3 regions of the Pseudomonas morbosilactucae genome follow, and region 3 is predicted to be linked to each of the others. Evidence: riboswitches for the same ligand, from Rfam matches in the RefSeq annotation. Region 3 holds a riboswitch; each other region holds the start of a gene.

Evidence for each region. Region 3 has a riboswitch for cobalamin ahead of M1B35_RS22460 (CbtB domain-containing protein). Riboswitches for the same ligand answer to the same signal wherever they lie in the genome.
Region 1: linked by a shared signal. The riboswitch ahead of M1B35_RS13320 (ABC transporter substrate-binding protein) and the one ahead of M1B35_RS22460 (CbtB domain-containing protein) in region 3 are both predicted to bind cobalamin.
Region 2: linked by a shared signal. The riboswitch ahead of cobO (cob(I)yrinic acid a,c-diamide adenosyltransferase) and the one ahead of M1B35_RS22460 (CbtB domain-containing protein) in region 3 are both predicted to bind cobalamin.

Annotation. Positions count from the first base shown of each region.
Region 1 is NZ_JALQCX010000022.1:38,044-41,310, reverse strand. Features, by position in the region: partial or broken gene M1B35_RS13325 (FecCD family ABC transporter permease) at 1-281, opposite strand, end outside; gene M1B35_RS13320 (ABC transporter substrate-binding protein) at 278-1,294, opposite strand; cobalamin riboswitch at 1,446-1,643, opposite strand; gene M1B35_RS13315 (acetyltransferase domain-containing protein) at 1,825-2,994, shown strand; gene M1B35_RS13310 (putative DNA modification/repair radical SAM protein) at 3,116-3,267, shown strand, end outside.
Region 2 is NZ_JALQCX010000011.1:298,236-301,502, reverse strand. Features, by position in the region: gene M1B35_RS07990 (PQQ-dependent sugar dehydrogenase) at 1-923, opposite strand, end outside; gene M1B35_RS07985 (hypothetical protein) at 997-1,578, opposite strand; cobalamin riboswitch at 1,748-1,983, shown strand; gene cobO (cob(I)yrinic acid a,c-diamide adenosyltransferase) at 2,067-2,678, shown strand; gene M1B35_RS07975 (cobyrinic acid a,c-diamide synthase CobB) at 2,689-3,267, shown strand, end outside.
Region 3 is NZ_JALQCX010000043.1:11,795-15,061, reverse strand. Features, by position in the region: gene cobW (cobalamin biosynthesis protein CobW) at 1-801, opposite strand, end outside; cobalamin riboswitch at 898-1,108, opposite strand; cobalamin riboswitch at 1,248-1,468, shown strand; gene M1B35_RS22460 (CbtB domain-containing protein) at 1,568-1,756, shown strand; gene M1B35_RS22455 (CbtA family protein) at 1,768-2,469, shown strand; gene M1B35_RS22450 (cobalamin biosynthesis protein) at 2,466-2,879, shown strand; gene cobM (precorrin-4 C(11)-methyltransferase) at 2,961-3,267, shown strand, end outside.

The DNA of each region.
Region 1 (3,267 bases), on a different contig from region 3:
GGCTTGCAGCACCACCCCGGACAGCGCCAGCCCGGTGCCGCAGGCGGCGGCCACCAGGCCCGGGCCAGGCGGTAGTTCCAGACGATGCCTTCATCGATGGGGTCCAGCACGTGGCCGGCGTCCCAGAGTTTGTTGGCCAGGACCTGCAGCACCACCTGCAGGTCGATGTGGGTTTCGCCGATGCTCACCGCTGCCAGGACTCCCAGCAGCAACACCAGGCTGACCCACAGGCCGTGCCCGAGCAGCGGCGCGCATGCCCGGGCGACGCCGAGGGCACTCATGGTTGCGACTGGAGGCGCTGGCTGGCCTGGGCCAGGGCGTCGATGCCGTCGAACAGGCGCAGGCTGGCCTGCATGGCATGGGCGTCAATGATCAGAATGCGGTCGTGCTTGACCGCCTCCATATTGCGGGTCACCGGGTCGTTCTTGAGGAATTGCAGCTTCTTCTGGTAGTCATCGGCCGGAAAGCGGCGGCGGTCCATGCGGGCGATGATCAGGAAGGTCGGGTTGGCCTTGGCGATGGTTTCCCAGCCGACAGTGGGCCATTCCTCGTCGGATTCGATGACATTGCGCATGCCCAGGGTGTTGAGCATGAAGTCGGGAATGCCCTTGCGCCCGGCCACGTAGGGGTCGATATCGAGGTCGGCGCTGGAGAACCAGAACACCGCGGAGGGCGCCTGGCCCTGAGTCGGTGCCGCTTTGGCCACGGCGGCGGCGAGGCGGGCCTTGAGCTGCCCCACCAGTTGTTCGCCGCGCGCTTGCACGTCGAAGATCTGCGCCAGTTGCTCGATGCTCTTGTACAGGCTGTCGATGCGGAAGGTTTCCAGGCGCGTGCCGTCGGCGCCGCTGAGGTTGTCCTTGCCTTCGCAGTCCGACGGCATCAGGTACACCGGGATCTTCAGTTCTTCAAACTGCTCCCGGGTGCCGACCACGCCTTGGGCGCCGACCATCCATTCGAACTGCACCGCCACCAGGCCGGGGCGCTTGCCGATCACCGACTCGAAGCTCGGATCGTTGTCCGCCAGGCGCTCCACGGCGTCGTTCTGCGCCTTGAACTCGGGCAGCACGTCGTTGAACCACAGGGAGGTGCCGGCCAGTTTCGAACCCAAGCCCAAGGCGTAGAGCATCTCGGTGCCGGACTGGCCGATGGTCACGGCGCGGGCCGGGGCCTGGTTGAAGGTCAGGCGGGCGCCGCAGTTTTCCACGGTCAAGGGGTACTGGGTCGCCGGGGCGGCGAGGGCCAGGGAGCTGAAGCCGGCAGCGGCCAGCAGGGTGGCAAGGCGGGGCAGGGACATGAAAGGCGATCTCCATTCGAACGCGTGCACAGGCGGAGCGCACAGGTTTGGAAAACACATCCCACGCCGCGGGCGAAAAAAAGCCCGGGTACAGCGGATCGAGTCGTTGCAGACCGGCCGACGGATGTCCTTCCCGGACACCCCGCCGGTTAGTTGATGACGCTGGCCGGCAGGTCTCCTGACTGGCGCGTCATCACCTGGCTCCAGCCTTCCCGGGGTGACCCAGTGGCATGCTTCGGGAGCAGGCTCGGCGCCTACAGTTGCGGGGGCAGTTCCGTTTCAGCGCTCGCTTGGAGGCTGACGGATTCCCTATTATTTCCTTGCGGAAACCGGCGGGCAGCATGGTAAAGGATAGGCAGACGTCAGACCACGCTTGTTTTTGGCCAGCGGCGGCTGCGCTGCCGCACGGCTGAGTAAAAGGCGTTGAGAATCGCTACGAATTGCCACTGAAATGTTATAGAGTAACCGCCGTTTGCCCCTGGCCGCTCCGGCGGGGCGTCTTAATCCACCCTCTGCGTTGCGAAACCCCCATGACACACGCTGCTGTCCCTCACTCCGGCACCGCTGCCGGCCGCCTGCTTTCCATTGATGCATTGCGCGGGCTGGTGATCGTTTTCATGCTGCTTGACCATGTCCGCGAAACCTTTTTCCTGCATCGCCAGGTGATCGACCCCATGGATGTCACCAGCACCGAGCCGTCGCTGTTTTTTAGCCGGACCCTGGCCCACCTGTGTGCGCCGGTGTTTGTCTTGCTCACGGGGCTGTCGGCGTATCTGTTCGGTGAGAAGTACGCGGGCAAGGCGGATGTCTGCGCCTTTCTGTTCAAGCGCGGCCTGTTCCTGGTGCTGCTGGAAATCACGTTGGTGAACTTTGCCTGGACCTTCCAGCTACCGCCCACGGTGATCTACCTGCAAGTGATCTGGGCCATCGGTCTGAGCATGCTGGCCCTGTCGGCCATGGTCTGGCTGCCCCGGGCGCTGTTGCTGGTGCTGAGTGTGGGGATCATTGCCGGGCACAACCTGCTGGACGGCCTGCACTTTCCCCTGGAGTCGGCCCTGCATGTGCCGTGGGCGGTGTTGCATGACCGCGGTTGGATCGAGTTTTCCGACACCTTGCGCCTGCGCACGTCCTACCCGGTGCTGCCGTGGATCGGCGTGATCGGCCTGGGTTATGCCCTGGGCCCGTGGTTTGCTCGCGGGGCGGACGCGGCCCTGCGTCAACGGCGTTTGTGGCTGTGCGGTGTGGCCGGCCTGCTGGGCTTTGTCGCCCTGCGCCTGGTCAACGGCTACGGCGAGAAGCCCATGGCCCAGGCGGACAGCGCGATGCAGACGCTGATGGGCTTCTTCAACATCACCAAGTACCCGCCGTCCTTGCTGTTCATCACCCTGACCCTGAGCGTCGGCCTGTTGCTGTTGCTGTGGTTCGAGCGGCGCCAGGGCAGTGCCTGGATGCGGCCGCTGACGGTGTTCGGGTCGGCACCGATGTTCTTCTACCTGCTGCACCTGTATGTGCTCAAGGTCCTGTACTTGCTGAGCGTGGCGCTGTTCGGCCTGAACCAGGGCCAGTACTTCGGCTTCGACGGCATCTGGGCCGTGTGGCTGGTGTCGGCCTTGCTGGCGGTGGCGCTGTACCCGCCGGTGCGCTGGTTCTCGGCGTTGAAGGCACGACGCCGGGACATCGCCTGGTTGAAGTACCTGTAGCCCCTGACCGCCCATCGCCCTTTGGGGTGCTGGGCGGTTTTTTTTGTCGACCGAGGCAATGCTCGCTTGAACGGACCAGTGCAACTCTTTACTGTATATAAACCCAGTACCGAGAATCGTCATGCAGCTGATCGACAAGTTGAGCATCCTCGCCGACGCGGCCAAATACGACGCCTCCTGCGCCAGCAGCGGTGCGCCAAAACGCAGCTCCGCCGGCCAGTCCGGGCTGGGCTCGACCAATGGCATGGGCATCTGCCACAGCTACACGCCAGA
Region 2 (3,267 bases), on a different contig from region 3:
TAATAGCTGAAAGGCCAGCCGTAGAACGCCCCATCTTGCACCGAGGTGATGTAGTCCGGCACCAGGTCGCTGCCGATCTCATCGCGCTCGTTGACCGCTGTCCACAACTGCCCGCTGTCGGGCTCCCACGCCAGGCCGTTGGGATTGCGCAGGCCTGAGGCGAAGATCCGTTGCTGGCCGCTGGCGCGGTCCACTTCCCAGATGGCCGCGCGGCCCTGTTCCTGGTCCAAGCCGTTTTCGCCAACGTTGCTGTTGGAGCCCACCGTGACGTACAGCTTGCTCCCGTCTTTGCTGGCAATGACGTTTTTGGTCCAGTGGTGGTTCAACGTGCCGCCGGGCAAGTCGACGACCTTGGTCGGCGCGACGCTGATTTGGGTATCGCCCGTTCGGTAGGGAAAGCGCAGCAGTCGATCGGTGTCGGCCACATACAGGTCGTTGCCCACCAGGGTCATGCCAAATGGTGAGTTGAGCTGATCGATCAATACCGTACGGGTTTCCGCCACGCCGTCGTGATCCTGGTCGCGCAGCAGGGTGATGCGGTTGGCGCTGGGCACTGCGGCACCCGCGCGGCCCATGACCTTGCCCATGACCCAGCCGCGAATGCCCTTGCTGTCATCGGGTTTGGACGGCGCATTGGTTTCCGCCACCAGCACGTCACCGTTGGGCAGCACATAGAGCCAGCGCGGGTGGTCCAGGCCTTCGGCAAAGGCGGAGACCTGGGTGCCGGGCGCCGCGATCGGCTTGGCGCCCTGGGGCCAGCCGATCGCCGGGGCGATGTTCAATGTCGGGATCAGGGTTTTGTTCGGCTCGGGCAAGGTTGGCGTGGGGCCGGTACCGTCGCTGACCTGCAGGCGCGCTGTTTCGCCGCAGGCGGCCAGGCCTGTGGCGACAGCGATCAATAGAAAGGTGTTGGGCTTGAACATGCGGGTTTCCCTATGCGTACACGAGGGGGTGTCTAGTCATAGAGGAACAGCGCTTACCGATGGTTCAAACCGTTCAGCGGGCCTCTTTGAACAGTACGGCGATACCTGGGTGGTAGTTGCCGGCCTCGTTGCGCAGCTTGCGGTAGGCGTAAGGGAAGTACCAGGCAACGGCGCAACTGTGTTCCTTCTGCAGGTCGTCGACCATGTCCTGGAGTTCTTCCGGGGTGGCGCTGTGCTGGGCCTTTTGCGGGGCGACAAACAGGCAGCCAAGCCGCAGGTCGCTGGCGTAGCTGATGCTTTTTGCGGCGCTGGTGGCGTCCAGCAAGGCTTGGGTCAGGTTGAGGTTGTTGACCCGTGGCCAGCGCTGGGTGGCCTGGATGTAGACGCGCTCGTCCTGGCTGGCAATGTAGAGGTCGGCGCGGCTGTTGCGATCGCCGTCTTCCTGCTGTTTTTTGCTCTGGGTCTGTTCCAGGGTGACCATTTCCGCCATCCAGGCTGCGGCAGACAGCAGGCCCAGGTTGGCGTGTTCGTCGAACCAGTACGGTGTTTCGTTATCGCCGCGCACCGCGTTGTAGCGGTCAATGCAATCGAACCAGCGCTCCAGCAGGGGGCGCAGGAATTCCAGTCGTGGATTGCTGATGGTCATGCCTTGCATCGAACTCACCCTTATTGTTTGTGATTGGTCTGGGTTTTTTGCCGTTATGGCTATTTGATATCACTGCTTCCAGTGTGGCACAAGATTGGCGTCATTTTATTGATCTGTGGTGTTCTCCACGTGTCGCCGACGGCCGGCTTTAATTGACGCTCCACCCCCAACCCTCTAACCTTCGCGACTTGTTTCAGGTGCTCTGTGGCCCACGGTCGACAGAGTGAAACAGGGAAGCCGGTGAGTGCACGTTCCTCCAGTGGAACGGGCGACGATTCCGGCGCTGCCCCCGCAACGGTAAATGAGTCAAGACTGCGCCTGATGCCACTGTGTCGAGATCGATGCGGGAAGGCGCGCGGTCCGGCAGTGATGCCCCTCATGAGCCCGGAGACCGGCCTGATCCATCCAACGGCATCACGGTGGGCGATGCCAGGCTTGCGCCTTCTATACCCTTTTTTCCTGCCCCCCGTTATCCAGCCCCAACGGAGAGCTGCCCCATGACTGAATCCCCCGATCGTGACGAACGCCATGTGGCGCGGATGTTGCGCAAAAAAGCCGTGATCGACGAACGCATCGCCAACTCGCCCAACGAGTGCGGTTTGCTGCTGGTGTTGACCGGCAATGGCAAAGGCAAGAGCAGCTCGGCTTTCGGCATGCTCGCGCGTTCCATGGGCCACGGCATGCAATGCGGCGTGGTGCAGTTCATCAAAGGCCGCAACAGCACCGGCGAGGAGTTGTTCTTCCGGCGTTTTCCCGAGCAAGTGCGCTTCCATGTGATGGGCGAAGGCTTTACTTGGGAGACCCAGGATCGCCAGCGTGATATCGCTGCCGCCGAGGCCGCGTGGGCTGTGTCCCGCGAGTTGCTGCGCAACCCGGCCATCGGCCTGGTGGTGCTCGACGAATTGAACATCGCCCTCAAGCACGGTTACCTCGACCTGGATCAGGTGCTCAGCGACTTGCAGGCCCGTCCGCCCATGCAGCATGTAGTGGTAACCGGCCGTGGTGCCAAGCCGGAGATGATCGAACTGGCCGATACCGTCACCGAAATGGGCGTGGTCAAGCACGCCTTCCAGGCCGGCATCAAGGCGCAGAAAGGGGTTGAACTGTGAGCGTCCCAGCATGAGTGAAGTTCGTCATTGCCCGGCGGTGTTGATCGCCGCACCGGCCTCCGGCCAGGGCAAGACCACCGTGACCGCTGCCCTGGCGCGCTTGCACCGTAACCAAGGGCGCAAGGTGCGGGTGTTCAAGTGCGGCCCGGACTTTCTTGACCCGATGATCCTTGAGCGCGCCAGTGGCGCACCGGTTTATCAGCTGGACATGTGGATGGTCGGCGAGCAGGAGAGCCGGCGTCTGTTGTGGGACGCCGCGGGCGAGGCCGATCTGATCCTGATCGAAGGGGTCATGGGGCTGTTCGACGGTACGCCGTCCAGCGCCGATCTGGCCCGGCACTTTGGCGTGCCGGTGCTGGGGGTGATCGATGGCACGGCCATGGCCCAGACGTTCGGTGCCCTGGCGTTGGGGTTGGCCCGTTATCAGCCCGATTTGCCGTTTGCCGGAGTGCTGGCCAACCGGGTCGGCACCCTGCGTCACGCGCAGTTGCTCGAAGGCAGCTTGACCGAAGGGCTGCGTTGGTATGGCGCGTTGTCCCGGGAGATCGGGATCGAATTGCCGAGCCGGCATCTGGGCCTGGTGCAGGCC
Region 3 (3,267 bases):
GATGGAGATGGAGTCGAAGGCGTCGTGATCGTGGTCATCGTGATCGTCACCGTCGTGGTGGTGATCGTGGTGGCTGTGACGGCTATCGATGTGTTCTTCGGAGCCGGCACCCAGGCCCAGCAACACGTCCAGGGGCAGGCGGCCACTGCTGGCTTCGATGACTTTCACCGCCGGCGGCAGTTCTTCAGCGACTTCCAGGCGCACTTTGGCCAGGTCTTCAGGGCTGATCAGGTCGGCCTTGTTGAGGATCACCAGGTCGGCGCTGGACAGTTGGTCGGCGAACAGCTCGTGCAACGGCGATTCGTGGTCCAGGTTGGGGTCGAGCTTGCGCTGGGCGTCCACTTGGTCCGGGAACGCGGCGAAGGTGCCGGCGGCCACGGCCGGGCTGTCGACCACGGTAATCACCGCATCGACGGTGCAGGCGCTGCGGATTTCCGGCCACTGGAAGGCTTGCACCAAAGGCTTGGGCAGGGCCAGGCCGCTGGTTTCGATCAGGATGTGGTCGAGGTCGCCACGGCGTGCCACCAGCTCACGCATCACCGGGAAGAACTCTTCCTGCACGGTGCAGCACAGGCAGCCGTTGGCCAGTTCATAAACACGGCCATTAGCCTCTTCTTCGGTGCAGCCGATGGAGCACTGTTTGAGGATTTCGCCGTCGATGCCCAGCTCGCCGAACTCGTTGACGATCACCGCGATGCGTCGGCCCTGGGCGTTGTCCAGCATGTGCCGCAGCAAGGTGGTTTTACCTGAGCCGAGAAAGCCGGTGACGATGGTGACGGGAAGTTTGGCCAGTGTTTTCATCGGATGCCCTTTGGCAAGGTGGCGGGCATACGGGACGAGGGCCGCAGCGCCTGGCGCGCGGACGATTTCGCCACCGGATCACCCCGCCCGGTTGTAGTGAGAATCTGTGTCGAGGCAGGTCTCCTGGCTGACGGTGTGCCGGTCGTTCGACCGGCGGCCCCTGCGCCTTCCCGCACGCATGCCGGGAGGCAGCGGGCAGTGGCCGTGCAGAAGCGGAACCGTTCACAGTTGCGGGGGCAGCCGCGGCATTGACCGCGTTCCCGTCTTAGCTTCGGCATGCCGAAGAACCTCGAAGGCGCAAGGCTACGCAGAGCGCGGGGGCCGGTCAATGCGCAATGTGACGAGAGTGGCAACAGCCCCGGCCCAGGCCATTGCGGGTGCCTGGGGCGCTGCACGGTGCCAGTGAGAACGGTTGCCAATTGACGCCCACTCCCCGCCCATGCTCTCCTACACAACTTGTTACGGGTGCCCTTCACAGGGTGAAACGGGAAACCGGTGAATCACGTGCTTTACTCAAAGCCTTGACCAGTCCGGTGCTGCCCCCGCAACGGTAAGCGAGCGAAGTGTCAAATCCACTGTGCCACGGCATGGGAAGGAGACACTTGTCGGCCAGGCGCAAGCCCGACCCCTCGTGAGCCCGGAGACCGGCCCGCTGCACACATAAATAACAAACCCGCGGTGGGCGGGCGCTGTTAAAACCCTGCGGGCCTGCTCGCGGGGTTTTCTTGCGCACGTTGCACCCACTGCCAGACCAGAGGGAAGCGCCATGTCGATCATCAGCAGCACCAGCCATTCCGCCAGCACCACCCACACCCTGAGCCAACGCTTGGTCGCCGCCATCGGCGCGTCGATCCTCGGCGCCTGCCTGGTGTACTTCGCCGGTTTCTCGCACATCGAAGCGGTGCACAACGCCGCTCACGATACCCGTCACAGCGCCGCGTTCCCTTGCCACTGAGACCTGCCCCGATGATCAAGCGCATTGCCCAAACCGCCGGTTTCAGCGGGCTTCTGGCCGCCCTGCTGCTGACCCTGCTGCAAAGTTTCTGGGTCGCCCCGCTGATTCTGCAGGCGGAAACCTACGAGAACGCCCCTGCCGCCGAAGTCCATGAGCACGCCGACGGCGCCATGGCCGCCCACAGCCACGACGCCGAAGCCTGGGAGCCGGAAGACGGCTGGCAACGCGTCCTGTCCACCACCGGCGGTAACCTGGTGGTCGCCGTGGGCTTCGCCCTGATGCTCGCCGGCCTGTACACCCTGCGTGCACCGAACCGCACCTCCCAAGGCCTGCTGTGGGGCCTGGCCGGCTACGCCACCTTCTGCCTGGCGCCGACCCTGGGCCTGCCGCCGGAGCTGCCGGGCACTGCCGCCGCCGATCTGGCACAACGGCAAATCTGGTGGGTCGGCACTGCGGCGTCCACCGCCGTGGGCATCGCCTTGCTGGTGTTCGCCCAGAACTGGCTGCTGAAGGTGCTGGGCGCGGCCATTCTGGCAGTGCCCCATGTGATTGGCGCGCCACAGCCGGAAGTGCACTCGATGCTTGCACCGCAAGCCCTGGAAGCCCAGTTCAAGATCGCTTCGCAATTGACCAATGCCCTGTTCTGGCTGGCCCTGGGCCTGATCAGCGCCTGGTTGTTCCGACGCAAGAGTGACGGTCAATACTCGGCATGATCGACCTGCGCGCGGCGCCGTCCCTGGTGGTCGGCCTGGGCTGCCAGAAAGGCTGCCCGGCAAGCACGCTGCGCGCCCTGCTCGACCAGGCCTTGCAAGCCCATCGCCTTGACCTGCGGCAGGTCAAGGCGCTGGCCAGCATCGACTTGAAGCGTGAGGAGCCCGGCCTGCTGGAATTGGCCGCACAACTGAACCTGCCCCTGACCTGTTTCAGCAGCACTGAGCTGGCCCGCTACGCCCAGCAATTGAGCCACCGCTCGCAGATCGCTTTCGAACGCACCGGCTGTTACGGCGTGGCCGAAAGTGCAGCCCTAGCCCTGGCTGAACAACTGAGCAACGGACCGGCCACCCTGCTGATCTCGCGACAAAAATACGCCCAGGCCACCCTGGCATTGGCCGGCTGCGCGTAAAATCCCCGACAATCCCCGTTTCCGATCATGAGCGATCTTCATCTGCGGGCTCGTGTTGACCATTTTTCACAGGAGAAGGCCATGACCGTCTACTTTATCGGCGCCGGCCCCGGCGACCCGGACCTGATCACCGTCAAAGGCCAGCGTTTGATCCATCGGTGCCCGGTCATCATCTACGCCGGCTCCCTGGTGCCGACCGCCGTGCTTGAGGGCCACCGTGCCGAGCAGGTGATCAATAGCGCCGAGTTGCACCTGGAACAGATCATCGAACTGATCAAGAACGCCCATGCCCAGGGCCAGGATGTGGCCCGGGTGCATTCCGGCGATCCCAGCCTGTATGGCGCCATTGGTGAGCAGATTCGCTGCCTGCGCGAGTTGGGTATTCCTT